3 regions of the Streptomyces sp. NPDC007088 genome follow, and region 2 is predicted to be linked to each of the others. Evidence: riboswitches for the same ligand, from Rfam matches in the RefSeq annotation. Region 2 holds a riboswitch; each other region holds the start of a gene.

Region 1 (9,779 bases), on a different contig from region 2:
GGACGAGGACGCCCTCGGCGTGGTCCGGGCCTTCGCCTCGACGGGGCGGCCGATCGCGGCGATCTGCCACGGCCCGTGGGCCCTCGTCGAAACGGGTCTCGTGGAGGGCAAGACCCTCACCTCCTACCCCTCACTGCGCACCGACATCCGCAACGCCGGGGCGAAGGACTGGGTGGACCGCTCCGTGGTCACCGACACCGCGGGCGGATACACCCTCGTGACCTCCCGCAACCCGGGCGACCTGGACGACTTCCTCGGCGAGGTGGACAAGGCGCTGCTGGGCTAGAGCGCCCCCACCCCGCTCGGCGCCGCTCCGAAGCCCGCGTCATCCCCTTGGCCCGGCCACCTCCGGTGAAACACCGGGAAGTGGCCGGGCCAAGCCGCGTCGGCGGTCTCCGGCTGTACCGGGACACCGGTCTTCGGACCGCCGGGAGGCCGGGCGGGGCCCCGGACGCCGCGGTCACCACGGGGCACCTTTGCGGGGGCAGCGCGAGGACGAGGCGGTCGGCCGGGGGAGCACCGGCCGGCCGTGCGGGCGGCTGGACGACGAGCCTCCGGCCCCGCGTCGCGGCGGTCGTGGAAGCGACACCCCGTACCTGTCTTCCCGCGGCGAGGGGCGGAGCGGACGTCGTCCCCGGCGGGGTGGACGCCTTCCGTGAGGCGCACCGCGCCCGGCTTCGCGCGGGCGGGGTTCGAGGAGGGGCGCTCGCGCCTTGGGACGCGCCGAACACCCCGCCTGGCGCGTATTCGCGTGGACATGCCGGTTTCCGTCACGCGACGTTTTCCGGGCGGTGACACCGGGAGCATTGACAAGAATTCAATCAAGCCTAGCCTGAATGAAATTATGTAACCGGGTGTGCAGGCGGCACCCGGACGCCCCCTCGCCCGAGGAGTCCGCCATGTCCGCTCCCCAGCCCTCCGCAAGCGAGGGCGGCCTGATCGAACGTCGTTCCATCGAGGTCGTCCCCGACAGCGAGCGGCACGGCACACCGTTCAGCCAGTTCACTCTCTGGTTCGGTGCCAACCTCCAGATCACCGCCGTCGTGACCGGCGCGCTCGCCGTCGTCCTCGGCGCCGACGCCTTCTGGTCGCTCATCGCGCTGCTGCTCGGGAACCTGCTCGGCGGCGCCGTCATGGCCCTGCACTCCGCGCAGGGCCCCCGTCTCGGACTGCCGCAGATGATCTCCAGCCGGGCCCAGTTCGGCGTCTACGGGGCCGTCGTCCCCCTCGTGTGCGTCGTCGTCATGTACGTGGGCTTCTTCGCGAGCGGCACGGTCCTGGCCGGACAGGCGGTCGGTCACCTCACCCACCTCGGCGACACCACCGGCATCCTGGTCTTCGCCGTGGCCACCGCCGTCATGGCCGTCATCGGCTACCGGGTCATCCACCGCCTGGGCCGGGTCGCGGGGGCGGTGTGCGCGCTGGCCTTCGTCTATCTCGGCATCCGCCTGCTGCGCCGCGTCTCCCTGGGCGACCTGCTCGCCGACCACTCCTTCCACCTGCCCGCCTTCCTGCTCGCCGTCTCCCTCGCCGCCTCCTGGCAACTCGCCTTCGGGCCCTACGTCGCCGACTACTCGCGCTACCTGCCGCGCGACACCTCGCCGCGCACCACGTTCTGGGCGACGCTCGCCGGCACCGTCCTCGGCTCGCAGTGGTCCATGGCCTTCGGCGCGCTCGCCGCGGCCGCCTCCGCCGGAGCCATCGTGGGCGACGAGGTCGGCTACGTCGTGGGCCTGGGCGGCGGCGGACTGATCGCCTCGGTGCTCTACTTCGTGATCGCGCTCGGCAAACTCACCATCAACGTGCTCAACACCTACGGGGGCTTCATGTCCCTGCTGACCGGGGTGAGCGGCTTCCGCGCGCAGCGCGGCCTCAGCCCGCGGGGGCGGGCGGGCTACGTGCTCGGCATCATGCTGGCGGGAACGGTCGTCGCCCTGCTGGGCCGGGGTGACTTCCTGGACTCGTTCTCCACGTTCCTGCTCTTCCTGCTGATCTTCTTCACGCCGTGGAGCGCCATCAATCTCGTCGACTACTACCTCGTCGCCAAGGAGCGCTACGACCTCCCCGCGCTGTCCGACCCGGCCGGCCGCTACGGCACCTGGCGGTGGCGGGCCATCCTCACCTATGTCCTCGGTATCCTCATCCAACTCCCATTCATAGCAACGGAGTTCTACACCGGCCCGATGGTCGGGCGGCTCGGTGGAGCGGACATCTCCTGGATCGTGGGGCTCGTGATCCCCGGCGCTCTCTACGCCCTGCTGGCGCGCGGCGACCGCGGCCGGGTGCCCGATCGCATGATCTGGGGCCACGAGCAGCCGCGGATAACGGCACCGGCGCCGCCGCGGCCCACCGCCTCGACGGCCGACTGAACAGCGGGACGGGCACACGGCCCCGGTTAGGGTGGCCGACGCAACCCAAGCGCGTCGACGAGGTGGGAAAGCCGGCCATGAGCACCACGAGGACGACGGCCACGGCCCTGGTGCTTCAGCACGGACCCGGCGGCGGGCTCGGCCCCTGGGCGGGCTGGCTGGCCGAACGGGGCGTACGGGCACACGTGGTGCCCGCCTACGAAGGGGCCCCGGTCCCCGGACGGCTCGAACACCAGGCGCTCGTCGTCCTGGGCGGCGCCTACCTTCCCGACGAGGACGCGCGTGCCCCGTGGCTGCCCGCGACCCGGGCCCTCGTACGCCGGGCCCTGGACGGAGCGATCCCGCTGTGGCGCCCACTGGCTGGCGCGCAGCGAGCACTGCCCCTACCAGGGGTTCCGGGTCGGCCCCTCGGCGTGGGGCGTGCAGTTCCACCCGGAGGCGACGGCCGAGCGCATCCGCCACTGGAACCCCGGCCGGCTGTCCCGGTACGGCGCCCCGGACCCCGAGACGCTGCGCGCCCTCGCCCTGCGCGAGGAGCCGGCCGCCACCAGGACCTGGCGCACGGTGGCCCACCGCTTCGCCGACGTGGTGACCTCGGCCGCACACCGAGGCCGCCACAGCCGACTCAGCGCGGACCGAGCCCGGCCTCCAGCGCCGCCCGGAACTCCGGGCGCGAGCTGAGCCGCTCGACGTAGGACAGCAGACGCCGACGGCCGGGATGCTCCTCCAGCGTGGCCCGCAGTTCACTCCCGTACCCGGCGGCCGGCCACAGCAGCGCCGCCCAGGCGTCGACGTCGGAGGCGGTCGGCGCCTCGCCCCACACGTAGGGGCTGTCCGCCAGCCGCCGGTCGAGTTCGTCCAGGGCCGCCCGGAAGCAGGCGTGTCCGCTCTCCTCGGGCAGGGGGTGGAGCAAGGACTCCAGCCGGTCGATGTCGGCCGTGCGGCAGGCCGGCCGCAGTCCGGACCCGCACGTACCGTCGCCGCAGGCCGGGGAGGGGAACCTGTCGGTGAGGTCGCGCAGGATGTCCGGGGCGTGGTTGCTGACCACCCGGCCGCTCCACCGGTCGCACAGGGCCGGAACGGAGAGCGGTCCCTCGTAGCGGTGCCGTGCCGCCTCGTAGGCGTGCCGCAGCCCCGCCTCCGCCGCGGGCGCGACGCCGGGCGTGCCCAGCACCGTCACGGGCACCTCCTCGCGCAGGCCCAGCAGGCCCAGCGTGACGAACACCCGCAGCGCGTCGGGACAGTGGCCGCGCAGGTACACCTCGTAGCGGTGCGGCGCCGGATAGAAGCCGCGGGCGGCCGAACTGCCGATCCGGCCGCGGAAGACGGGGGCGGGCAGGGACGGACGGACGAGCGTCGCGAGGGGACGGCGCTGCGCCTGGTCGTGGGTGTGCGGGGCGGTAGCGGTCATGGCTCTCCAACTCATCTGGCTCTGCGGGGTGTCCATAGCCGGCGAAACGGGCGCGGAAGGAGGGGCGTACGGCAGGAAGGGCGGAAGCGGCGCACGACGGTCTGGGAGAGGGCCGCCCGGCGGGGCCCGGAGGAAGGTCCGGACCCGTCGTACCCTGGCGGTGTGACACGGGCCGGAGCCCCGCACAGGAGTGTGGGCGGCCCGTCCCGTCAGCGGAGGCGGACGGCGGCGCTGCACACCCGCAGCAGATCGATGTGCAGCCGCCGGGTCAGGGTGCGACGCCGGGGAGCGCGCGAAGAGGCCGGCCGCCGACGCGGCAGCCGCGTCGCTTCCCGCACCGTTTCGGACATCCCCACCAGTCCCCTCCCGGGCTCGCCGGAGGCAAACCACGCTTGCCCCGCCGCCGTCGGCGGGACCCGGTCGTCACCCGGGGCACCCCATCGCGGCGGAAGGGTTGCCTGTCAGCGGGCCGGGGCCGATGAACCGCGTGCGGGGTCTCCGTACGCGGGCGCTGACGATCGTGACCGTCCTTCCCAGTGTCACGGGGCCCGCAACGGCCGTCAAGACCGGTCTCGTGCTCCGGACTTCGGAAAGGCGCGCGCGGGCGTCCGGAGGCCGGGCGCCGCGGCCCGTACCCGAGGACGGGCGCGCACCACGAGGCCCTTGCGGCCCACCGCCGGGGTTGTGCGCCAGAAGAGCCGGCCCCCTTCATCGAGCGGCTTCCTCGGACGGAGGGGCAGGGACCCTCGGCGGTGTGCCGTCGAGGTCCGCCACGATCCTCAAAGGCACGCCCCGGCGGCGCAAGCCAGTATCCGGCGGCCCGTGCCCCGGCCCGGCCCCGCGCGCCCGACGGGGCCGGTACTACCCCGTCGGGCGCGCCTGGACGCACGGCCTTCGTCAGGACGGGGCGGGCACCCCCTCGGGCGCCGGAAGGAACCCCGTCGCGCGAAACCAGATCAGGTAGCGGGTCAGGATCTCCTCGGTCAGGGCCGGCAGGTGCACGCCCCGCGCCGCCGCCGCCGTGATGGTCCGGCTGGAGTCGAAGCGGCGCCGGTCGTTCGCCCCGTGCCGGTCGCCGGCCTCGTCCCCGAGGAACAGCTGCGCCGCGTTGTCGCGCTGCGCCGCGACACGGGCCTGCCACTGCGGGGCGGGAACGGTGCGCAGCTCGTGGCCGAGGCGGGCGGCCACCTCGAAGACCGTGTGCAGGCCGGGTGCCTCGGGGTGGGTGAGATGGTACGGCTCCGCGGCCTGCCCGCCGGTGGTGGCGAGCGCCACGACCGCCGCGCTGACGTAGTCCACGGGCACCCAGTCGGTCGACCCGTGCGGCAGGTCCGGCACCATCCCCGCCTGGAGGCAGCCCTTGATGAGCTGCCACAGCAGGTCCCGGTCCTGGCAGGCTCCCGTGGTGGTGTCGCCGCTGATACGGCCCGGCCGGTAGACGGTCACCGGCAGTCCGCGCTCGCGGGCCAGGCCGAGGAGCCCCTCGGCGACCCACTTGCTGCGCGCGTACCCGTCCGGCAGTCCGGCCGCCGGGCCGGTCGGCGTCGACTCCGTGATGACGGCGTGAGGGGCGTCGGGGGCGTAGACGCCCGTGGTCGAGACGTAGTGCAGGCCGGGGGAGGCCGAATCGGCGAGCAGACGCAGCAGCTCCTCGGTGCCGGCCACGTTGGGGGCCCGCAGATCCCCGTACCCGGCGGCGAAGTTGACGCGCGCCCCGTTGTGCAGCACGAGACCGAGACGGCGCACCAGAGCGGCCCGCTCCCGCGGCGGCAGGCCGAGGCCCGGCGCGGCGAGGTCGCCGGGCACGGGACGGATCAGGTCCGCGTACCGTTCGCGCCACAGGCCGTAGCGCTCCAGGTTGGCCCGTAGCCGGCCGGCCGCCCGTCGCTCGTCCTCGGCCCGCACGAGGCAGTCGACCGGTTCGCCGGTGGTCTCGATCAGGTCGCGCAGGAGGAAGGCGCCGAGGAAGCCGGACGCGCCGGTCAGGAAGGGGCGGGGCGAAGGGCGCGAGGGGCGCGGGGCGGGGACACCGTCCCGGCCCGCCCGGCCCACGCCCGTGATGTCCGCCGCGAGCCGTACCTCGGCGGCGAGGCCGCTCGTCAGCGCGGGCTCCTCGGGCTCCTTCCCCGTCCCCGCCTCCATCTCCGTCAGGAGACGGTCGACGCCCTCGACGGTGGGAGCCGCGAACAGCGCCCGCAAGGAGGGCCGCCGGCCGCAGCGTTCACCGATCCGCTGGGCCAGGGTCACGGCGAGCAGCGAGTGGCCGCCCAGCGCGAAGAAGTCGTCCCCGACGCCGACCTCGGGCACGCCGAGCGTCTGGGCGAACGCCGCGCACAGGGCGCGCTGCCGATCGGTGCGCGGTGCCCCGCCGAGGGCCGGGGCGGCCGGGCCGGGCGCGGGCAGGGCCCGCCGGTCGGTCTTCCCGTTGGGGGTGACGGGCAGGGCGGCGAGCCGGACGTGGGCGGAAGGGACCATGTGCTCGGGCAGAGCCGCCGCGAGGTGGGCCCGGATCTCCGCCTCCTCCGGGCCCGCCGTGTCCTGCTCGGACACGGTGTACGCGACCAGACGCCGGTCGCCGGGCCGGTCCTCGCGGACCATGGCGCAGGCCGCCCGGACCCCGGGCATCGAGGTCAGGGCGGCCTCCACCTCCCCGAGTTCGATGCGGAAGCCGCGGAGCTTGACCTGATCGTCGACGCGGGAGACGTAGAGCAGTTCGCCCTCGCCCGTCCAGCGCACCAGATCGCCGGTGCGGTACATGCGGCCCCCCGCGGTGTCGAAGGGATCGGCCACGAAACGGGACGCCGTCAGGGCCGCCCGGCCGAGGTATCCGCGGGCCAGACCCGCACCGGACACGTACAGCTCGCCGACGACACCGGGCGGTACGGGCGCCAGCCGCTCGTCCAGGACGTGGACCCGCGTACCGTCGACGGGGACACCGATGGACACGCTGCGGTCGGGGGCGAGCGGGCCCCGCGCGTGCTGGAAGCCGCTCATGGTGGCGCACACGGTGGTCTCGGTGGGCCCGTAGGCGTTGACGAGGAACCGGTCCCGCGCCCACTCCCGTGCCAGCGCGGGAGGGCACGCCTCACCCGCGAGCACCAGCGTGGTCCCCGAAGGAAGCGAGCCGGGCGGCATGACCGCGAGGGCGGGAGGCGGCAGGGTGAGGTGGGTGACGCCGCGCTCGCGCACCAGGGCCGCGAGAGTGGGCCCCGGCAGCAGCGCCTCGCGCGCGTCGATCTCCAGGCAGGCCCCCGACAGCACGCCCATGCACAGCTCCCAGAACGCGGCGTCGAAGCTCACGGACGCCAGGTGCAGCACCCGGCTGCCCGGCCCCGCGCCCAGCCGCTCTCCCTGCGTCCTGACCAGAGCGCCGACGCCCCCATGGGTGACCACGACACCCTTGGGCCGGCCGGTGGAGCCGGAGGTGTAGATGACGTACGCCGGGTGCGCCGGCAGGAGGGACACCACGGGCGCGGCGGGCGGGCCCGCGGGCGGGGCGCTCTCCCCGGTGTCCGCCACGTTCAGGTACGGCACCTCCGTCTGCGGGAGCCGGCGGCGCACCTCGGGCGTGGTCAACAGCAGGCGCGGCCGCGCGTCGTCGAGCATGTACGACAGGCGCCCCGCCGGGTAGTCAGGGTCGAGTGGCAGGTAGGCGGCCCCGGCCTTGAGTACGCCAAGGAGCGCCACGACCAGCTCGCGGTCGCGGGGGAGGGCGACGGCCACCCGGTCCTCCGGTCCGACGCCCCGGGCCACGAGGTGGCGGGCCACCGCCTCGGCGCGCGCGTTCAGCTCGCGGTAGGTGAGGGTGGCGCCGGCGTCACGGACCGCCGGGGCGTCCGGAGTGCGCCGCGCCCACCGCTCGAACAGCGCGGGCACTGTGGAGCGCGGCAGGTCCTTGTCGGGACCGGTGCCCCAGGCGCCGAGACGGTCGCGCTCGGCAGCCAGGAGCACCTCGTACGTGTGCAGTGGCCGGCCCGGGTCGGCGCTCACGGCGTCGAGCAGCGCGACGAGGCGTTCGGCGAGGCCCCGCACCGTCGCCGCGTCGAACAGTTCCGTCGCGTAGTCCACGCTAGCCCGCAGACCGCTGAGCGCGCCGTCGGCCCCGTACGTCTCGGTGAAGGTGAAGGACAGGTCGAACTTGCTGACCCCCAGCCCGATCGGGACGGCGCTCACGCTGAGGCCGGGCAGTACGACGGGGGCGGCCGGAGTGTGGTTCTGGAGCACCAGCATGGTCTGGAAGAGCGGGGGATGGTTCTGCGAGCGCGCCGGGTTGAGCAGTTCCACCAGACGCTCGAAGGGCACGTCCTGGTGCGCGTACGCCGAGAGATCGAACTCCTTGACGCGATCCAGCAGTTCGAGGAAGGTCGGATCGCCGCTCAGGTCCGTGCGCAGCACGAGCGTGTTCACGAAGAACCCCACGACGTCCGCGACGGCCTCGTCGGTACGGCCGGCGACCGCCGTGCCCAGCGGGACGTCCTCGCCCGCGCCGTGCCGCGACAGCAGAAGGGACAGCGCCGCCTGGAGCACCATGAAGACGCTGCTCCCGCCGGTCCGGGCCAGGTCCGCGATCCGCCGGGCGGTGTCGCCGTCGAGGGCGAACTCGTGGCCGGCACCGGCGTGTCGCGGCACCGCGGGGCGCGGCCGGTCCCACGGCAGCTCGATCAGCTCCGGAAGCTGGGCCAAGGACTCCTCCCAGAAACCGAGTTGGCGGGCGGCCAGGCTCTCGGGCGCTCTCTCGTCGCCCAGCAGGCGGCGCTGCCACAGGGTGTAGTCGGCGTAGTCGACGGCGGGCTCGGCCCACCCGGGGGCCTCGGCGCGCACACGGGCCGCGTAGGCGACGCCGAGATCCCGGGAGAGGGGCGCCAGGGAGGAACCGTCCGCGGCGATGTGGTGGATGACGAGGACCAGGACATGGGCGTTCTCGGCCAGGCCCAACAGGGTCGCCCGCAGCGGCAGTTCGCGCTCGATGTCGATCGCCGCGCCCGCGAGCGCGTCGAGACGGGCCTGGAGTCTGTCCTCCGCCACGTCCTCGCGGCCGAACGGCAGCCGCGCCTCGTGCGGCGCGACGATGTGCTGACGCGGTACGCCCTCGTGCTCGGGGAAGACGGTGCGCAGGGCGGAGTGCCGGGCGAGGACGTCCTCCAGGGCCAGCCGCAGCGCCTCCGCGTCCAGCGGCCCGTCCAGGCGTACGGCGAAGGGGATGTTGTACGTCGCGGACGGGCCCTCAAGCCGGTGCAGGAACCACAGGCGCTGCTGGGCGAAGGACAGCGGCACCGTTCCGGGGCGTTCCCGCGCCACGAGGGCGGGCCGGGCCGGGCGGTTCTCCTCGGCCAGGGCGGTAGCGAGCGCGGCCACCGTCGGGTTCTCGAAGAGCGTGCGGATCTCGGTCTCGGTGCCCAGGGCGGAACGGACCCGGCCCACGAGGCGGGTGGCGAGCAGCGAATGGCCGCCCAGAGCGAAGAAGTCGTCCTCGGCGCCGACCCGCTCCACCCCGAGCACATCGGCGAACAGCCCGGCCAGGATCTCCTCGTGGGCGCCGCGCGCCGGCCGGCCCACCGCCGCGCGCGGTTTCGCGGGAGCGGGCAGGGCCGCCCGGTCGAGCTTGCCGTTGGTGGTCAGGGGCAGCGCGTCGAGCGGCTGCACGGCGCCCGGCACCAGATAGGCGGGCAGGTGGCGGCCGAGGTGCGCGGTGAGCAGATCCGCGTCCGTGGTGTGTCCGGGCGCGGGCACGACGTACGCGGTGAGGGTGCGATCGCCCGGCAGGTCCTCGCGGACCACGACGCAGGCCGCCCGCACCGACGGATGGGCGCGCAGCGCCGCCTCGACCTCGGCGGGCTCGATGCGGTGACCGCGCAGTTTGATCTGCTGGTCCGCCCGTGCCACGTAGTGCAGCGCGCCGTCGCCACCGAGCCGCACGAGGTCGCCGGTGCGGTACATACGGGCCCCGGTGCCGGAGAAGGGATCGGCGACGAAGCGGCCGGCGGTGAGGCCGGGGCGCC
Region 2 (9,779 bases):
TTCGTCGCCCGGTTCTACTCGATCCACATCCTGCTGCTGCCGGGCATCATGCTCGGCCTCGTGGTCGGCCACCTGATCCTGGTCTTCTACCACAAGCACACGCAGTTCGCGGGCCCCGGCCGCACGAACAAGAACGTCGTCGGCATGCCGCTGCTGCCGGTGTACATGGCCAAGGCCGGAGGCTTCTTCTTCCTGGTCTTCGGTGTCATCGCGGCCATCGCGGGCATCGCCTCGATCAACCCGATCTGGGCGATCGGCCCCTACCGGCCGGATCAGGTGTCCACCGGCGCCCAGCCCGACTGGTACATGGGCTTCGCCGAGGGCCTGATCCGCGTCATGCCGGGCTGGGAGATCAACCTGTGGGGCCACACGCTGGTCCTCGGGGTGTTCATCCCGCTGGTCGTCTTCGGGCTCGTGCTCGGCGCGATGGCCGTCTACCCGTTCATCGAGTCCTGGGTCACCGGCGACAAGCGCGAGCACCACATCCTGGACCGCCCGCGCAACGCCCCGACCCGTACCGGCCTCGGTGTCGCCTGGGTGACGATGTACTTCATCACCCTGATCGGCGGCGGTAACGACCTGTGGGCCACGCACTTCCACCTGTCGCTCAACGCGATCAGCTGGTTCGTGCGGATCGGCTTCTTCCTCGGCCCGGTCCTCGCCTTCGTCATCACCCGCCGGATCTGCCTCGGCCTCCAGCGCGCCGACCGGGAGAAGGTGCTGCACGGCCGCGAGTCCGGGGTCATCAAGCGCCTTCCGCACGGCGAGTTCATCGAGGTCCACGAGCCGCTCAGCGCCGAGCAGCGCTTCACGCTCACCGCGCACGAGCAGCCCCAGCCGGCCGAGCTCGGCCCGACGGTCGACGAGAACGGGGTGGAGCGCAAGGTCTCCTCGCTCGAGAAGACCCGCGTCAAGCTCTCCAAGGGCTACTACGGCGAAGGGACGCAGATCCCGAAGCCGACCGAGGAGGAGTACCGGGAGATCACCAGCGGCCACGGCCACCACTGATCGCCGGCTGTCACGCAGCACGCCACGGCAGGAGCCCCGTCCATTCGCTGGACGGGGCTCTTTGCCGTCCGCGCGCGCCGATACCCTGGGTGCGGCGAGCAGACGCCGTACCCGTGACGACCCACCAGGAGCGACCATGAGCGCTGTGCACCCCGTCGGAGGCGACACCGCGGCGGTCACCTCCTGGCCCCAGGTCCTGGACGGGCTGCTCGCGGGCCAGGACCAGTCCGCCGCGCACACGGCGTGGGCGATGGACCGCATCATGCGCGGCGAGGCCACCGACGCGCAGATCGCGGGCTTCGCCGTGGCCCTGCGCGCCAAGGGCGAGACGGTCGAGGAGATCAGCGGCATCGTCGAGGCGATGTACGCGCACGCCCGCACCATCGAGGTGCCCGGCCCCAGCGTCGACATCGTCGGCACCGGCGGGGACGGCGCGAAGACCGTGAACATCTCGACCATGTCGGCCGTCGTGGTGGCCGGCACCGGCGCGAAGGTCGTCAAGCACGGCAACCGCGCCGCCTCCTCCGCCTCCGGGGCCTCCGACGTCCTGGAGAAGCTCGGGGTCAACCTGGAGCTGGGCCCGCAGCGGGTGGCCGAGGTGGCCGAGGAGGCCGGGATCACCTTCTGCTTCGCGGTCAGGTTCCACCCCGCCCTGCGCCACGTCGCGCCCGCCCGCCGCGAGCTGGGCATCCGCACGACGTTCAACTTCCTGGGCCCGCTCACCAACCCGGCCCGGGTCGCGGCCCAGGCCACCGGGGTCGCGGACGCCCGGATGGCGCCCATCATGGCGGGGGTGCTCGCCGCGCGCGGCTCCTCGGCGCTCGTGTTCCGGGGCGACGACGGCCTCGACGAGCTGACCATCACCGCCACCTCCCGGGTCTGGGTGGTGGGGGACGGGCAGGTGCGCGAGGAGACCTTCGACCCGCGCGAGGTGGGCCTCGCGCTCGCCCCGGTGGAGGCGCTGCGGGGCGGCGACGCCTCGTACAACGCGGATGTCGCCCGGCGCCTGTTCGCGGGCGAGGGCGGGCCCGTACGGGACGCGGTCCTGCTGAACTCGGCGGCGGCCCTGGTCGCCCTCCACCCCTCGCGGGCCCCGCTCACCGAACAGATCGCCACGCAGATGGCCCGCGCGGCCGAGTCCCTGGACTCCGGCGCGGCGGCGGGGGCGCTGGAGCGGTGGGTCCGGGCGACCAACACCTGAGCCCGCGGGGCGGGCGGGGACGAGGCCCGATCCGCCTTCGGCGGTGTCCTGCGCCGGACGGGCTGGGGGCGGGGCCGTCTGGCGGGGGAGCGGTCCGGTGGGTGGCCGGCGTGGGCGCCTCCGGTGGGGTCCTCGGGCGCCGGACGGGCTCCTATTCGAGCCCGTCCGGCGCTTGAGGACAATCCTTTCGTCCGCATGGCGGACCCCCCTGTGCCCGCCGCAGGCGATATGGCAAGATGCCGGGCAGGTCATGAGTGACAGCGACTACGGCCCCGGCCCGCTGTCCGGCAACCCTCCGTCCGTGGCGGGGTGCCCCGGGTGAAGACCAGGCCGCAGGCAGCGAGGTCTGCGGCAAGCGCGGACCCCTCCGCGCCCGTTTCAGGGGCGTTCTCCGTGAATCCCCCCGCCGGGCTCGACACCAGGGGTCCTGGTCGTCGAGGGAGCAGTCTCGTGAGCAAGCGAATGCGGTAGGGCCGAGCGCCCCTTCCCCGCCTCCTCCTCATCTCCGCCCCGCGGGTCTCCCGCGCCCGCGGGCCCCTTCGCTTCGGGAGTTTCGCCGTGACTGTCTCCACCGCTGCCGCCGACCAGACCGTTTGTCAGCCTCTGTCCGTGCTCGGGCGGGATGTCCGCGTCCCGCTGGTGACCGGTGGCGAGGTCGAGTACGCCGCCCTCGACTACGCCGCGAGCGCCCCCGCCCTCCAGCGGGTGTGGGACGACGTCGCCGCCTACGCCCCGTACTACGGCAGCGTGCACCGGGGCGCCGGGTACCTCTCGCAGCTCTCCACCGACCTGTTCGAGAAGGCCCGCGTGGAGGTCGCCGAGTTCCTCGACTGCCGGGAGAGCGACGAACTGCTCTTCACCCGCTCCACCACCGACTCGCTCAACCTGCTCGCCGCGTGTCTGCCCGCCGGGTGCCGGGTGTTCGTCTTCGAGACCGAGCACCACGCCTCGCTGCTGCCCTGGCGCGGCGCGGAGGTCACCCACCTCGACGCCCCCCGCACCCCGGCCGAGGCCGTCACCACCCTGGAACGCGCCCTCGCCGCGCGCGAACCCCACGGCCCCGCCCTGGTGTGCGTCACCGGCGCCTCCAATGTGACGGGGGAGATCTGGCCGGTGCGGGAACTGGCCGAGGTCGCCCACGCGCACGGCGCGCGGATCGTGCTGGACGCCGCGCAGCTCGCCCCCCACCACCCCGTCTCCGTGCAGGAGCTGGACGTCGACTGGGTCGCCTTCTCCGGGCACAAGCTGTACGCGCCCTTCGGCTCCGGTGTGCTGGCCGGCCGCTCCGACTGGCTGGAGGAGGCGGAGCCGTACCTCGCCGGCGGCGGCGCCAGCCGTTCGGTGAGCCGCCGGGAGGACGGTGGCGTGGACGTCGTGTGGCACGGCGGAGCGGCCCGTCACGAGGCCGGTTCGCCCAACGTCATCGGCGCGTACGCGATCGCCTCGGCCTGCAAGGCGCTCACCGAGGCCGGTTTCGACAGCCTCGTCGCCCGGGAGCGGCAGCTCGTGGAGCGGGTGCGCGCCGGGCTCGCGGACATCCCCGGGGTCACCGTGCTGTCCCTGTTCGGCGAGGCCGCCGAACGGGTCGGTGTGCTGTCCTTCGTCGTCTCCGGCTGGAACAGCTCGCACTTCGCCGCCGCGCTCTCCGCCGAGTACGGCATCGGCGTACGCGACGGCCTGTTCTGCGCCCACCCGCTGGTGCGCACCCTGCTCGGCTCGACGGCCGAGGCGCCCGGCGAGTGCGGGGCCCCCGAGGGCGCGGCCGGGGAGCAGTCGCTCAACGCCATCAGGGTCAGTTTCGGCGCGGGCACCCCCGACGAGCACGTCGAGCGGTTCCTCGGCGCCGTCCGCGAGCTGGTGACCGACGGGGCGCGGTGGACCTACCGCACCGAGGGCGGGCGCTGCGTCCCGGCCGTCTGAGACGAAGCGGCGGGGCCACCGGCCGCGCACACCTGAGCCCCCGGCGCCTGCCGGGGGCTCAGGTGTACGGGCGGGGCGGGAGCGCCCACGCGGGCCGCCGCCTACGGGCGCGGCGGTTCAGGAGTCGAGACCGATCGCGAAGGCCGCTTCCAGGTCGTGCTGCGAGTAGGTGCGGAAGGCGACGTGGGTGTCCGTCTCGACGACGCCGGGCACCCGGCTGATGCGCCCGGGGATGATCTCGGCGAGGTCCTCGTGCCGGGCCACCCGCACCATCGCGATCAGGTCGTAGGAACCGGTGACGGAGAAGACCTCGCTCACGCTGTCCATCCCGGCGATCGACTCGGCGATCTCCGGAATCCGGTCGACGCTGGTCTTGATGAGCACGATCGCGGTGATCACGGCTGGCTGTCCCCTTCGGTGGCCCTGCTGATGCTGCCACCTTAATGCGCCCCCACCGGGCCCACGCGAAGAGGAAGCCCGGCGAGCGGCCCACCACGCGGGCGGGGCGCCCGGCCCCCTCGACCGGGGGGCCTGTCGGGCGGGCCGCGAGCCGCCGCTTCCGGCCACCTCGGAGAGAGATCATGGACATATCATGACTTCGCGGGCGGAACGGGGTCTGGTGTCTCACCGCCGGGTATCCCGGCTCGCGTCCGGTACGGCAGGCCGTAGGGTTACGGGCAATGAGGACTGGTACCACTGCGAAGAAGGCGATGGGCACGATGACGGTTCCCCTTCCGACGGACACGACGCGCTGGCGCTGCACGCTGTGCGGCAACCTCACGCGGTTCGACGTGACCCGTTCGTCGAAGGTCGTCGAGTACGTACATCTCGACCTTGCCGGGGAACCGCAGGTGGAGGAGCGCGAAGTGGTCGATGAGACCATCGAGTCGGTCCGCTGCCGCTGGTGCAACGCGGTGGATCAGGTGGAACTGGTGGACAGGCCGGGCCCGGCCTCCTGAGGGCCGGCCCGCACGGCGAGATGGGGTGACGAAGGGTGGAGGAAGCGAACGCCACGGGCGACGCCGAAACCGCCGGGGCGCCCCCCGGGGCCGCCGGTGACCGGCGGCCCGAGGCCGCCGCGCCGTCGGAGGGACGGGACGACCACGCCCCGGACGCCGACGAGGCGGAGCGTCGCGCCGACTCCACGGGGCGGTCCGAGGCCGGACCGCCCGACGGGCCGGGCGGGAGCGCGTCGGCCGGTGCCGGTGAGCGGCCCGCCGAGAGCGCCCGGAGCGCCGACGGCGGGTCCGAGCCGCTCGAAGGGCCGCTGCCCGAAGGGGTCAGGCGGCGGGTCGTGGCCATCGTGTCGGCCGCCTTCGGCGGGCTCACGGTGTCCGAACTGCCCGCCTCCCTGCGCCAGTACGCCCGTTTCACCCCGTCCCGCAGGGCCAAGTTCGCGGGCAACGCCATGGCCGCGGCCGTGGAGAGCGACCCCGCCTTCCGCCAGCGCATCGCCCTCGGGCTGCGCGCCGCCCAGCCCGAGGTGTGCGAGGCCCTGGAGTGCGGCGCCCCGCCGCCCGCCGCCGACCCGCTCGACATCGCGGCGGCGGCCTACGTGCTGCGCCCGCCCGGCTGGGTCAAGCTGGTCGCGGCGGCCGGCGAGGAGGCCCAGCGGGCCGACGCCGAACGGATCGACGACGCGACCCGTGAGGAACTGGAACGCCTGCGCGCCGAACTGGCCGAGGCCAAGGAGCGCGGCAGGTACGACAGCGAACGGCTGCGCGCCGAACTCGACACGGCCCGCCGGGAGTCCGACGCCCTGCACCGCAAACTGCGCTCCGCGCTGAGCGACGTCAAACGCGGGGAGGCGGCGCTGCGCAAGGCCACCGCCGAGGCCGAGTCGGCGCGTACGGCGGGGCAGGCCCAGGTGAGCGCCGCCGAGAGCGAGACCCGCCGGGTGCGGGCCCGGCTCGCCGAGGTCGAGGCGGCCCTGGAGGCGAGCCGGCGGGCGGCCAGGGAGGGCCGCAGCGTCGAGGACATGCGGCTGCGGCTGCTGCTGGACACCGTGCTCGACGCCGCCTCCGGGCTGCGCCGGGAACTCGCGCTGCCGCCCCTCTCCGTGCGTCCCGCCGAGACCGTCGACGCGGACGAGCCGGGCCGGATGACGCCCAAGGACATCGCGGCCCGCGCGCTGTCCGAGCACGATCCGGCGATCCTGGACCAGTTGCTCGACCTGCCGCAGGCCCATCTGGTCGTCGACGGCTACAACGTGACCAAGACCGGCTATCCGACGATGCCCTTGGAGAAGCAGCGGCTGCGGCTGCTCGGCGGGCTGTCGCAACTCGCGGCCCAGAGCGGCGCGGAGGTCACCTGCGTCTTCGACGGGGCGGAACTCGCGGCACCCGTGCTGCTCGCCCCGCCGCGCGGCGTCCGGGTGCTGTTCAGCAAGGCCGGGGTCACCGCCGACGAGCTGATCCGTCAGCTCGTGCGCGCCGAGCCGCCCGGCCGCCCCGTCGTGGTCGTCTCCACGGACCGCGAGGTGGCCGACGGCGTCGCCAAGGCGGGCGCCCGCCCGGTGGCCTCCGCCATGCTCCTGAAGCGGCTCTCACGGGCCTGAGGCGCACGGCCCGTCAGGGCCCATCGCCACCTGGGGTGATTCGGCCCGGCCGCCCCACCCTCGCGACCGCGCCCGGAACACCGCCGGGACCGCGTCCGGAACACCCCCGCGACCGCGCCCGGAACACCCCCGCGCCGGTCCCCGGGCCGCGTCACCCGCGTCCGGGCGCGGGCCGGTCCCGGTCCGGCGCGCCGGCTCGCCACGCCCGGCAGAGCCCGTACGCGCAGACGAGGAACACATGTGCCCGTATTGTCGCGGGAGTTCTGTCCGTACCATCTGTAACCGGAGTGCGGTGTGTGCCCATTGGTGCCTTCATCATGCGACGCACGGTCAGTTCACCGTCACTGGTGGTGCCTTGCGGGGTAAAGAAACCCGTGAGCACGAGGTTTTTGCCGGTGAGGATTTGAACTGATCACAGGAAGGTCACTAATGTCAGCCCGAACCTTCGCTCGGTTGATCACCCATCCGGGGTGACGGCGGGGGGCACCGCCGACCGGTGTCTCGGTAGGCGGCTGGAGGAAGAAGGAGCTCGCCTTCGTGGCGTCCCACCGTCGACCCAAGCAGCCGAGCCGCGCCCGTGTGACCGTGCTCACCGCCACCGCGGCCGCGGCCGTGGCCCTCACCTCGCAGGCCGCGCACGCTGATCCCAAGCCCACCAAGACCGAGGTCAAGGCCAAGGTCGACAAGCTGTACGAGGAAGCCGAGCAGGCGACCGAGAAGTTCAACGGGGCCAAGGAGAAGCAGGAGAAGCTGGAGCGGGAGGTCGACAACCTCCAGGACAAGGTGGCCCGCGGCCAGGACCAGCTGAACGAGCAGCGCGACGCGCTCGGCGCCGTCGCCGCCGCCCAGTACCGCTCCGGTGGCATCGACCCCTCGCTCCAGCTGTTCCTCTCCTCGGACCCGGACGACTTCCTCCAGCAGGCCGGCGCCCTCGACCAGATCAGCGGCCGGCAGACCGACACGCTGAAGAAGGTCCAGGCGAAGCAGCGGGAACTCGCGCAGCAGCGCAAGGAGGCCGCCGGCAAGCTCGCCGACCTCGCCGACACCCGCGAGCAGCTCGGCAAGAAGAAGTCCGAGGTCAAGGCGAAGCTCGCCGAGGCGCGCAAGCTCCTCAACAGCCTCACGGCCGCCGAGCGGGCCAAGATGGCCGAGGAGCAGGAGCGGGCCAACCGCGCGAGCGAACGCGCCGCCCTGAAGGCCGCGGGCGGCTCCACGGCCGGTGGCTCCACCGCCGGCGGCTCGACGTCCACCGGTTCCTCGGCCAACATCGGCAAGGGCTCCGGTCTCGCGGGCGCCGCCTTCGCGGCCGCGCAGTCCAAGATCGGCTCGCCGTACGTCTTCGGGGCCACCGGCCCCAGCACCTACGACTGCTCGGGCCTCACCTCCTGGGCCTACGCGCAGGCCGGGGCGACCATCCCGCGCACCTCGCAGGCCCAGGCCAACGCCGGTCAGCGGATCTACTCGCAGAGCCAGCTCCAGGTCGGCGATCTGGTGATCTTCTACGGCGACATGCACCACGTCGGCCTCTACGCGGGCAACGGGCAGGTCCTGCACGCCCCGCGCACCGGCACGGTCGTGCGCTACGAGGCGATCGGCAACATGCCCTTCCAGTTCGGCGTCCGTATCTGACGCCGGGCCGAACAGTCCCCGCCGGGCGGCGCCCGGCCCTCGAAGGCCCGGACGCGCGACACACCGTCGCGCGTCCGGGCCTTCGGCGCGCCGGAGGCCGGGGAGCCGCCCGCGCGCAGCGGGGCGCCCGGTTCCGGGCCGGGTGCGCCGACCCGTACGCGAGAGCGCGTCCGGACAGCAGCCGGACGCCCTCGGCCACCGCAGCGCGTGGGCGTACGAGCGGCGGTCGGGGCCACGTGTCCGGCCGCGCCCCGGCCCTGGGGCGCGCCCGGTCCCACCCCGCCCGATCGGGGGAATCGCGGCCGGTCGCCCCGGCCCCGCCGCGCGCCCGTGACCTGCGACAGGACGGCCGCGGATGGTCCGTCCCGCGGGGGCGGCGCCCTCCGGGGTCTTTGGACGCGGCGTAGTCGTCCCGCTACTGTCGGCGCGCATTCCCCGGCGCCCGCCGGGGTCCGTAGCGAAAGGCGACCGACCGCCGTGGCGTCCCATCGTCGTCCCGCCTCCCTCGGCCCCGACCGCGGCGCCCGCGTCACCGCGCTGACCGCGGCGGCGGCGGCCACCGCGGCCGCGCTCGCCGCGAGCCCCGCCAGCGCCGAGCCCGCCCCCACCCGGGAGACCGCCCGCGCCGGGGTCGACCGGCTGCTCACCGAGGCCGAACGGGCCACCGAGGCGTACAACAAGGCGGAGGAACGCGCCCGGCGGCTGCGGGACCGGCTCAACTCCACGACCGACGCCGTCGCCCGCGCCCAGGAGCGGGTCAACACGATGCGCGGAATGCTCGGTTCACTCGCCACCGCGCAGTACCGCGCGGGCCGCATCGACCCCACCCTGGCCCTGCTGCTCTCCTCCGACCCGGACGACTACCTGGCCGGGGCCGCACTGCTGGAGCGGATCGGCGCGGTGCGCTCCGGACAGCTCGACGCCCTGGAGGAGGCGCGGCGCGCGCTGGCCCAGGACCGCGCGCAGGCCCGGCGCACCCTCGCCGCGCTGGAGCGCGGACGCGCCGACGTGGCCCGCCACAAACGCACCGTGGAGGCCCGGCTCAGCGCGGCCAGGCGGCTGCTCGGCTCGCTGACCGAACGGCAGCGCGCGGACTTCCGGCGCGGCTCACGAGCGGGCTCCGCGGACCGCGCGGACCTGCCGGGCGCGGACGCCGTCGCCTCCGGCCGTGCGGCGGCCGCCGTGGCCGCCGCACGGCGCGCCCTCGGCAGCCCGTACGTGTGGGGAGCCAGCGGGCCGTCCTCCTTCGACTGCTCGGGGCTCATGCAGTGGGCCTGGGGGCAGGCGGGGGTGGGGCTGCCCCGCACCTCACAGGCGCAGGCGCACGCCGGACGACGGGTCCCGCTGTCCCAGGCGCTCCCCGGCGACCTCGTCGCCTACCGGGCCGACGCGAGCCACATCGGGATGTACGTGGGCGGCGGACAGGTCATCCACGCGCCCTACCCCGGGGCGCCGGTCCGGCGC
Region 3 (9,779 bases), on a different contig from region 2:
GGCGCGCGACCGGGCCGTCCTCGCGCTGGAGCGGGCCGGGCTGCCGGGCCCCGGCGCCAAGGAGCGTGCCGTGCGCGAACGCCTCGGCATGTCCCCGACGCGCTACTACCAACTGCTCAACGCGCTCCTGGACGACCCCCGCGCCCTGGAGCACGACCCGGTGACCGTCAACCGGCTGCGCCGCGTACGGGACGCGCGGCGTGCGGCGCGGTGAGGCCGGGTGCGCCGAGGCGTGCGCGGCGGTTCACTTCCCGGCGCGGCCGGGCCGAGTGAGGAGCGCCTCGCGTGGATAGGCTCGTTCCATGGTCAGCCACACGCCGGAGCCGTCCGAGTCGTCCGCGTCCCCCGAGGCGTCCGGGCCCCCTGAGGCGCCCGGGTCCTCCGGGGCGCCGGGGGCCCTCCCCGTCCCGGACGGGCTGCCCCGGCCCGTGACGGAGGCGGGCCGGGCCGGTCTCGCCGCGCTGCTCGCCCACCCCGAGCGGGCCGTGATCGCCCTCGACTTCGACGGCACGCTCGCCGACATCGTCCCCGACCCGGACCTGGCGCGGGCCCGCCCCGGGGCGGTCGAGGCGCTCGCCGCACTCGCCCCGCACGTGCGCTCCGTCGCGGTGGTCACCGGCCGCCCGGCCGCCGTCGCGGTCCGCAACGGCGGCTTCGCCGGGGTCCGGGGCCTGGAACACCTCGTGGTCCTCGGGCACTACGGCGCCGAGCGCTGGGACGCCGTCAGCGACGCCGTGCGGACCCCGGAACCGCACCCCGGGGTGGCCGCCGCCCGCGCCGGACTGCCCGCTCTCCTCGACGCGACCGGCGAGGCGAAGGGCTCCTCGATCGAGGACAAGGGCCAGGCCGTCGCCGTCCACACCCGCAGAGCCGAGCAGCCGAAGGCCGCCTTCGACGCGCTCCTCGCACCGCTCACCGACCTCGCGCACCGCAACGGCCTGATCCTCGAACCGGGCCGGATGGTCCTGGAGCTGCGACCGCCGGGCGTCGACAAGGGCCGGGCGCTGAGCGGCTACCTGGACGAGGTCTCCGCCGGCTCGGTTCTGTACGCGGGCGACGACCTCGGGGATCTCGCCGCGTACGCCGCGGTGGAGCGGGGCCGGCCCGGACTGCCCGGTGTCCTGGTCGCGAGCGGTACGGAGGTCACGGAGCTGGTGGACCGCGCGGACCTGCCGCTGCCCGGCGGACCGGCCGAGGTCGTGGCCCTGCTAGCGGCCCTGGCCGAGGAGCTGGCGGGACGGGCGGCCGGACGCTGACGGCGCGCGAGCGCCGAGCCCTCGTGCCCCCTGGAGCGGGTCCGGGCCACCGTGAGGGCGACGGGGCTCAGGGGCCGGTGGACCGAGGCGGCCTTGCCACGGCCACCCCGGCGCCGGGGCCCGCCCGCGTGTCAGTCGCCCGGGGTGAGCGCGTGCAACTGGTCCAGGAACCACTGCGCGGGCGGCAGGGCGGTGGCCGCCTCCGCGAGCCGCTTGGAGCGCTCGGCCCGCTCCCCGTACTCCATCGTGAGCGCGGTGTGCAGGGCCTCCGAGGTCGCCAGGAGGTCGTACGGGTTGACGACCACCGCGTCCTCACCCAGCTCCTCGAACGCCCCGGCCTCCCGCGACAGGACGAGCGCGACGCCCTCGTCGGAGACGACCGGGACCTCCTTGGCGACGAGGTTCATGCCGTCCCTGATCGGGTTGACGAGCGCCACGTCCGCCATCCGGTAGGCGGCGAGGGAGCGTGCGAAGTCGTCGTCGACGCGCAGCAGGACCGGGGTCCAGTCCGACGTGCCGTACTCGTCGTTGACGAGATTCGCGACCCGCTCCACCTCGGCCGTGTACGCCCGGTAGCTCGCGAGGTCCTGACGGGAAGGGTAGGCGAACGCGATGTGCACGACCCGGCCGCGCCACTCGGGACGCTCGACGAGCAGCCGGTGGAAGGCGTGCAGCCCGCGCACGATGTTCTTGGACAGCTCGGTGCGGTCGACCCGCACGACGGTCCGGCGCGGGTGCCCCTCCTCGTCCGTGCCGACCTGTTCGCGCAGCTTCTCCAGCCACTCGTCCACGTCCTCGCGGTGCGCGCGCTCGCGCAGGAAGTCGGCGTCCGCCCCGAGGCCGTGCACGCCGATCCGGGTGTTGCCGACCCCGTCGACGAGCGCGTCGGCGCAGGCCACGAAGGCGTCGGCCCAGCGGCGGGTGAGGAAGCCGGCCCGGTCGGCGCCGAGCATGCCGTGCAGGACCTCGCGGGCCACGTCGTCGGGCAGCAGCCGGAAGTAGTCGACCGGGGCCCACGGCGTGTGCGAGAAGTGCGCGATACGCAGATCCGGCCGCAGCGCCCGCAGCATCCCGGGCACGAGCACCAGATGGTAGTCCTGCACCAGGACGGCAGCCCCGTCCTCCGCCCGCGCCGCGAGCGCCTCCGCGAAGGCCCGGTTGTACGTCTGGAAGGAGGCCCAGCGCGCCCGGAACTCCGGGCCGAAGGCGGGCTCGAAGGGCGTCTCGTACAGCATGTGGTGGACGAACCACAGCACCGAGTTGGCGATGTCGTTGTACGCCTCGGCGTGCGTCTGCGGATCGATCCCCAGCATGTGGACGCGCTGACCGCCGCTGTCCGCAGGATCGAGATCGCCGCCGGAACGCCGCACGGCCTCCCGGTCCCCGTCGCTCAGCGCCGCGCACACCCACACCGCGTCCGACTCCGGGCCGATCGCGGACAGCCCCGACACCAGCCCGCCCCCGCCCCGCCTGGCGCTCAGCGAGCCGTCCTCGCGCAGCGTGTAGGAGACGGGGCCCCGGTTGGACGCCACCAGGACGGAGGCGCGCGACTGATCAGCAGACGTAGACATAGATCCTTCCTAGCCGCACCGTTATGCGCTCAAACGTACGAGTTGTATACGAGGGGCCGGGAGAGGGGCCGGAGCGACGCGCGAGGACGCCGCGAGGACGGGTGACGGGAGGGGCGGAAGCGGAAGCGGGAACCGGAACGACGGCCGCCGGGGGGCGCCGGGGGAGTCCTGCTCGACGGCGCCTCCGGCTCTGGCGAGAGCAGCATCGGGAGGGCTCGGCCGGCGGGCGCCTTCCACGCCCTGCGCGGCGGTCGCGCGGACGTGACGGCCGACCTCCGGGCCGAGGCCGACCGCACCGCCGGGGTCCCCACCGCCTCAGTGTCGTGTCCTCGACCCGCTCGTGCCCGAGGACACGACACTGGGGCGGTGCGCCGCCCGCCGCCGGAACTGGAACGCCGCGAGCGCGCACGCGCCTGGGACGCCGCGAGCGCGCACGCGGCGACCGGGAGCCAGGCCCGGCCGCCGCCCAGTACGAGGCCGTACCCGCCCAGCGCGTGCGCGGTCCCGAGCCGCCCGGCGTCCTCAGGCCGCCCGGCGCCGGCTCTCGTACTCGGGGATCTCCGTCATCGGGGGCCGCTCCCGGGTGTCCACCTCGTGGGTGTGGTGGACGTAGCCGCCGTCCGGGTGGCGTTCGAACTGGGTCAGTTCGGGGCGTACGAGGTGGCCCCTGGCCAGCCGGAGCTGCGCGGTGCGGTAGATCGCCGCCGACATCCGGCCCAGCGCCTGCCCGTCCTGGTGACGGTGTTTGCGCACCCCGACGTCCACCTGGGCGAGCGCGTCCAGGCCCACGGTGTGCAGCGCGTCCACGAGCAGGCCCAGCTCCACGCCGTAACCCACCGGGAACGGCAGGCGCTCCAGCAGGGAGCGCCGCGCCGCGTACTCCCCGCCCAGCGGCTGCACGAAACCGGCCAGCCGCGGCCAGTGCATGTTCAGCAGCGGGCGGGCCATGATCTCGGTGACCCGGCCGCCCTGCCCCGAGGCGTCGCCCAGTGGACGCTCGTACATCGCCTTGACGAAGTGCACGTCCGGATCGGTCAGCAGCGGGCCCACGATGCCGGACACGAAGTCCGGGGAGAACTCCTTCAGGTCGGAGTCCACGAAGCACACGATGTCACCCTCGGTGACGAGCAGGGAGCGCCACAGGACCTCTCCCTTGCCGGGCACCGCGGGCAGGCCCGGCAGCACGACGTCGCGGTGCACGACCCGGGCCCCGGCCGCCGCGGCGACCTCTCCCGTACAGTCGGTCGAACCGGAGTCGAGGACCACCAGCTCGTCCACGAGCGGGACCTTCTCCATGAGCTCTCGCCGGATCACGGTCACGATGTCGCCGACCGTGGCTTCCTCGTCCAGTGCGGGCAGGACCACGCTCACCGAGGACCCGGTTGCCCGCTTCGCCGCGAGAATCTGCGGCAGCGTGCGGTCGGCTGCGGTCCAGGAACGGCGGTCGAGCCAGCGCTCCACCTCTTCGAGCACGTTGTGCGTCCCCTCGTGCGGGTACTGCTTGCGGAATACCGGATACCGGAACTGACTGACCTGGGAGGCCGGCCCGGCCGGCCGGCCGTGATCTCCATCTCGGCGTGCGGACGACTATCTCAACGATCCGGTGCTTCGGTTACAGTCTTGGACAGTGCCGGTGACCATCCCGTGTCGGGCTGTGCCACCCGCACCGCGTGTCATGACAGACACGTGACACCACGTGCCGGACACGTGACAAACGCGGTGGATCCTCAGGGTCCGCCTGCCATACCGCTCATCCAGAGGGGCAGAGGGATACGGCCCGTTGAAGCCCCGGCAACCCTCCGGCCGAGTCTCCTGGCGGTACGTCCGCCACCGAGGCCCACGGCTCGGGAAGGTGCCAATTCCGTCTCGTGGCGAGATGCGTCGCGAGGAAGATGAGGAGAAAGGGCCTCCCCACCATGGCTGTGCAGACCGCCGAAACCTCCGCTCCCGCGAAGACGGGCGTCGATCTCGGACCCGCCGCCGCTCTCTCGTGCCGCGAATGCGGCGAGCGCTTCCCGCTCGGACCCATCTTCGCCTGTCAGAGCTGCTTCGGCCCGTTGGAGGTCGCCTACGACCTCCCCGAGGGCGACGCCGAGGCCCTGCGCGAGCGGATCGAGGCCGGTCCCGACAACATCTGGCGCTACGCCCCGCTGCTGCCCGTCCCCGCCGACGTGGCCACCCACCCCAGCACCAACCCCGGCTTCACCCAGCTCGTCCGGGCCGACCGTCTCGCCCGCGAGCTGGGCGTCACCGGCGGCCTGTACGTCAAGGACGACTCCGGCAACCCGACGCACTCCTTCAAGGACCGCGTCGTCGCCATCGCCGTCGAGGCCGCCCGCGCCTTCGGCTTCACGACCCTCTCCTGTTCCTCGACCGGCAACCTGGCCGGCGCCGTCGGCGCCGCCGCCGCCCGCGCCGGCTTCCGCTCCTGCGTGTTCATCCCGCACGACCTGGAACAGGGCAAGGTCGTCATGGCCGCCGTCTACGGCGGCGAGCTGGTCGGCATCGAGGGCAACTACGACGACGTGAACCGTTTCTGCTCCGAGCTGATCGGTGACCCGCTCGGCGAGGGCTGGGGCTTCGTCAACGTCAACCTCCGCCCGTACTACGGCGAGGGCTCCAAGACCCTCGCGTACGAGATCGCCGAACAGCTCGGCTGGGAGCTGCCCGACCAGATCGTCATCCCGGTGGCCTCCGGCTCACAGCTCACCAAGATCGACAAGGGCTTCCAGGAACTGATCAGGCTCGGCCTGGTCGCCGACAAGCCGTACCGGATCTTCGGGGCCCAGGCGGAGGGCTGCTCGCCGGTCTCCACCGCGTACAAGGCCGGCCACGACGTCGTACGCCCGCAGAAGCCGAACACCATCGCCAAGTCCCTCGCGATCGGCAACCCGGCGGACGGCCCGTACGTCCTGGACATCGCCCGGCGCACCGGCGGCGCCGTTGAGGACGTGAACGACGAGCAGGTCGTGGACGCGATCAAGCTGCTCGCCCGCACCGAGGGGATCTTCGCGGAGACCGCGGGCGGCGTCACCGTCGGGGTGACGCGCAAGCTCATCGAGTCCGGGGCGCTCGACCCGAGCCTCACCACCGTCGTCCTCAACACCGGTGACGGCCTCAAGACGCTCGACGCGGTGGCCCCCACCACCGGTCCGACCGCGACCATCCGCCCGGACCTCGACGCGTTCCGCGCCGCGGGTCTCGCCCGCGACTGACCCGGCGCGCGACCACGGGGCCGCCCCCGGCGCTCCCGCGCGCCCTCGGCGCGCCCCCGTGTCCGCCCTCCGCCTGATGCCGTCCCCGTGCCCCTTCGGCCGAGCAGGCCGAGAAAGGCTGTACCCCATGAGCGTCAACGTCCGCATCCCCACCATCCTGCGCACCTACACCGGCGGTAAGTCCGAGGTCCCGGCCGAGGGCGCGACCCTCTCCGAGGTCATCGCCGACCTGGAGAAGAACCACACCGGCATCGCCGGCCGCGTCCTCGACGACCAGGGCAAGCTGCGCCGCTTCGTGAACGTCTACGTCAACGACGACGACGTCCGCTTCGAGCAGGGCCTGGAGACGGCGACCCCCGACGGCGCCGGGATCTCGATCATCCCGGCGGTCGCCGGCGGCTGCTGACCACTGCCGACCCCGCACGTCCGTCGCCCCCTCCGCGAAAAAGCGGAGGGGGCAATTCCATGTGATTGGCGGAGGTACAGTTGGGGATAATGATTCGCCGTTTCCCCGCACCTCGAAGAGCGTCCGGGGCGGCGGCCCGGGAAACGCGCCGCAGGGCTTCTGTGAGCCGGTGTTCCCGCTCCTGAATCTCTTGCCTTTTTGCGGCTTTGCGTTCCTTTTGCCGGGCCCGAATTGCCCGGAACTTCCGCCGATTCCGGCCTATAGGTCCATACCTGATGCCTGGATTTCTCGTCCGATTGACCTGTTGCAGACGGCAGTTGGGCAGATACATTCAGCGGCGGTCGACGCGTTCCGGCGCACACCCCCATACGTCTGGGGGGTGAGGTCTGACCCGGGTTCGCGAAGTGCGTTCCTGTGCAAGGGCCAGTAATAGGGGAGTTAGGCATGGCTCAGGGCACCGTCAAGTGGTTCAACGCGGAGAAGGGGTACGGCTTCATCGCGGTCGACGGTGGTGCGGATGTTTTCGTCCACTACAGCGCGATCCAGATGGACGGTTACCGCACCCTTGAAGAGGGCCAGCGAGTCGAGTTCGAGATCTCGCAGGGTCAGAAGGGGCCGCAGGCGGACATGGTCCGTCAGGCTGCCTGAACAGCGCTCGACCGATAAACGGACGACGTGGCCGAGGGCCCGCACCCCCAGGGGTGCGGGCCCTCGGGCTGTCGGGGGGACCGCCTCCCGGGGGCCGCCCCTTCGGGGCACCCGTTCCTGGGAGGCTTGCACTCTCCTGGGCCGAGTGCTAATCATAGGCGTTAGCACTCTGACGTTGAGAGTGACAGAAGGACCGGGTCGGTGAGGCCCGCAGGCCGTACGGGGCTAGGAACCGTGCGGTGCGCAGGCCGTCCGTCGCGGGCGCCACACGGTCCCTCAGCCCACCCCGTCCTGGGAGGACCACTTCACATGGCCAAGATCATCGCGTTCGACGAGGAGGCGCGGCGCGGCCTTGAGCGCGGTATGAACCAGCTCGCCGACGCCGTCAAGGTGACCCTCGGCCCCAAGGGCCGTAACGTCGTCCTGGAGAAGAAGTGGGGCGCCCCCACGATCACCAACGATGGTGTTTCCATCGCCAAGGAGATCGAGCTGGAGGACCCGTACGAGAAGATCGGCGCCGAGCTGGTCAAGGAGGTCGCGAAGAAGACGGACGACGTCGCCGGTGACGGCACGACGACCGCGACCGTCCTGGCCCAGGCGCTGGTCCGTGAGGGTCTGCGCAACGTGGCCGCCGGCGCCAACCCGATGGCGCTGAAGCGCGGCATCGAGAAGGCCGTCGAGGCGGTCTCCGCCGCGCTGCTGGAGCAGGCCAAGGACGTGGAGACCAAGGAGCAGATCGCCTCCACCGCCTCCATCTCCGCCGCCGACACCCAGATCGGCGAGCTGATCGCCGAGGCCATGGACAAGGTGGGCAAGGAAGGCGTCATCACCGTCGAGGAGTCCCAGACCTTCGGTCTGGAGCTGGAACTCACCGAGGGTATGCGCTTCGACAAGGGCTACATCTCGGCGTACTTCGCCACCGACATGGAGCGTATGGAGGCGTCGCTCGACGACCCGTACATCCTCATCGTCAACTCCAAGATCAGCAACGTGAAGGACCTCCTTCCGCTGCTGGAGAAGGTCATGCAGTCGGGCAAGCCGCTGCTGATCATCGCCGAGGACGTCGAGGGCGAGGCCCTGTCGACCCTGGTCGTCAACAAGATCCGAGGCACCTTCAAGTCCGTCGCCGTCAAGGCCCCGGGCTTCGGTGACCGCCGCAAGGCCATGCTCGGCGACATCGCCATCCTCACCGGTGGCCAGGTCATCTCCGAGGAGGTCGGCCTCAAGCTGGAGAACGCCGGTCTCGACCTGCTGGGCCGCGCCCGCAAGGTCGTCATCACCAAGGACGAGACGACCATCGTCGACGGTGCCGGTGACAGCGATCAGGTTCAGGGCCGCGTCAACCAGATCCGCGCCGAGATCGAGAACAGCGACTCGGACTACGACCGCGAGAAGCTCCAGGAGCGTCTGGCGAAGCTGGCCGGCGGCGTGGCCGTCATCAAGGCCGGTGCCGCCACCGAGGTCGAGCTCAAGGAGCGCAAGCACCGCATCGAGGACGCGGTGCGCAACGCCAAGGCGGCCGTCGAGGAGGGCATCGTCGCCGGTGGTGGCGTGGCGCTTCTCCAGGCTTCCTCGGTCTTCGAGAAGCTGGAGCTGGAGGGTGACGAGGCGACCGGCGCCGCCGCCGTCAAGCTCGCCCTGGAGGCCCCGCTCAAGCAGATCGCCGTCAACGCCGGCCTTGAGGGCGGCGTCGTGGTGGAGAAGGTCCGCAACCTCACCGTGGGCCACGGCCTGAACGCCGCCACCGGCGAGTACGTCGACATGGTCGCCGAGGGCATCCTCGACCCGGCCAAGGTGACGCGCTCCGCGCTCCAGAACGCCGCGTCGATCGCCGCGCTGTTCCTCACCACCGAGGCCGTCATCGCCGACAAGCCGGAGAAGGCCGCCCCGGCCGGTGCTCCGGGCGGCATGCCCGGCGGTGACATGGACTTCTGATCCCCCCGCCGGCCCCGGCCGGCCGGATCGGAATCCTGAGGCAGTACGCAGAGGGCGGTGTCCCCCACGGTTGTGGGGGACACCGCCCTCTGCGTTCGTGGACGCGGGTGTTTCGGGGGGCCTGGTCCCGGGGGTTCCGAGGGTCCTGGGGGTTTTGGGGGTCCTGGGGGTTTCGAGGGTTTCGGGAGTTTCGAGGGTTTCCGGGAGGCGATACGGGCCTGGGCGCCCTCAGGTTCCCGGGGCGCGTACGCCGAAGACGTTGAGGAGCTGGAGCTTCTCGTGGCTCTCCGTGCCGGGGGTCGCGGTGTAGACGAGGAGGGTCTGCGCCTGCTCGGGGTCCATGAGCTTCTGGCAGTGCAGTTCGAGGACCCCGAGGTCGGGGTGGACGATGCGCTTGGGCTCGTTGCGCGGCAGGCTCACCTCGTGGGCCGCCCAGAGCGCCGCGAACTCCGCGCTGCTGTCGCGGAGCAGCCCGGCGATCCGCTCGGCCCGCCCGCCCCTGCCCTGCCGCGAGTACGCGGCGCGCAGCTCCGAGGTGAAGAAACGGCTGTGCCGCTCGTGGTCCGCCTCGGGGTACAGCAGACGGGTCGCCGGATCAGTGAACCACCGGTACACGAGGCTGCGCTCCAGCCCGGAGAAACGGGTCTCGTCGCCCAGCAGCGCCGCCGCCGGACGGGTCTGCGTCAGAGTCTCCGCGAGGTCCGTGACGACCTGGGCCGGGGTGTCCTCCAGCCGGTCCAGGACGCGC

The links. A riboswitch is a leader RNA that binds a small molecule or an ion and turns the genes downstream of it on or off. The one in region 2 is predicted to bind S-adenosylmethionine.
Region 1: linked by a shared signal. The riboswitch ahead of ACFYMP_RS09220 (glutathione S-transferase C-terminal domain-containing protein) and the one ahead of ACFYMP_RS01550 (aminotransferase class V-fold PLP-dependent enzyme) in region 2 are both predicted to bind S-adenosylmethionine.
Region 3: linked by a shared signal. The riboswitch ahead of thrC (threonine synthase) and the one ahead of ACFYMP_RS01550 (aminotransferase class V-fold PLP-dependent enzyme) in region 2 are both predicted to bind S-adenosylmethionine.

The regions. Positions count from the first base shown of each region.
Region 1 covers NZ_JBIAFO010000004.1:302,180-311,958, forward strand. Annotated here, with positions in the region: gene ACFYMP_RS09205 (type 1 glutamine amidotransferase domain-containing protein) at 1-286, shown strand, start outside; gene ACFYMP_RS09210 (purine-cytosine permease family protein) at 900-2,369, shown strand; partial or broken gene ACFYMP_RS09215 (type 1 glutamine amidotransferase) at 2,447-3,050, shown strand; gene ACFYMP_RS09220 (glutathione S-transferase C-terminal domain-containing protein) at 2,995-3,780, opposite strand; SAM riboswitch class IV at 4,164-4,306, opposite strand; gene ACFYMP_RS09225 (amino acid adenylation domain-containing protein) at 4,678-9,779, opposite strand, start outside.
Region 2 covers NZ_JBIAFO010000001.1:345,540-355,318, reverse strand. Annotated here, with positions in the region: gene ACFYMP_RS01560 (cytochrome bc complex cytochrome b subunit) at 1-1,008, shown strand, start outside; gene trpD (anthranilate phosphoribosyltransferase) at 1,145-2,209, shown strand; SAM riboswitch class IV at 2,456-2,573, shown strand; gene ACFYMP_RS01550 (aminotransferase class V-fold PLP-dependent enzyme) at 2,768-4,129, shown strand; gene ACFYMP_RS01545 (Lrp/AsnC ligand binding domain-containing protein) at 4,247-4,528, opposite strand; gene ACFYMP_RS01540 (hypothetical protein) at 4,849-5,088, shown strand; gene ACFYMP_RS01535 (NYN domain-containing protein) at 5,397-6,686, shown strand; gene ACFYMP_RS01530 (NlpC/P60 family protein) at 7,224-8,315, shown strand; gene ACFYMP_RS01525 (NlpC/P60 family protein) at 8,793-9,779, shown strand, end outside.
Region 3 covers NZ_JBIAFO010000003.1:173,762-183,540, forward strand. Annotated here, with positions in the region: gene ACFYMP_RS06490 (DUF3263 domain-containing protein) at 1-214, shown strand, start outside; gene otsB (trehalose-phosphatase) at 303-1,256, shown strand; gene ACFYMP_RS06500 (trehalose-6-phosphate synthase) at 1,388-2,827, opposite strand; gene ACFYMP_RS06505 (glucosyl-3-phosphoglycerate synthase) at 3,350-4,300, opposite strand; SAM riboswitch class I at 4,575-4,726, shown strand; gene thrC (threonine synthase) at 4,744-6,042, shown strand; gene ACFYMP_RS06515 (MoaD/ThiS family protein) at 6,170-6,448, shown strand; gene ACFYMP_RS06520 (cold-shock protein) at 6,893-7,096, shown strand; gene groL (chaperonin GroEL) at 7,406-9,031, shown strand; gene ACFYMP_RS06530 (helix-turn-helix transcriptional regulator) at 9,260-9,779, opposite strand, start outside.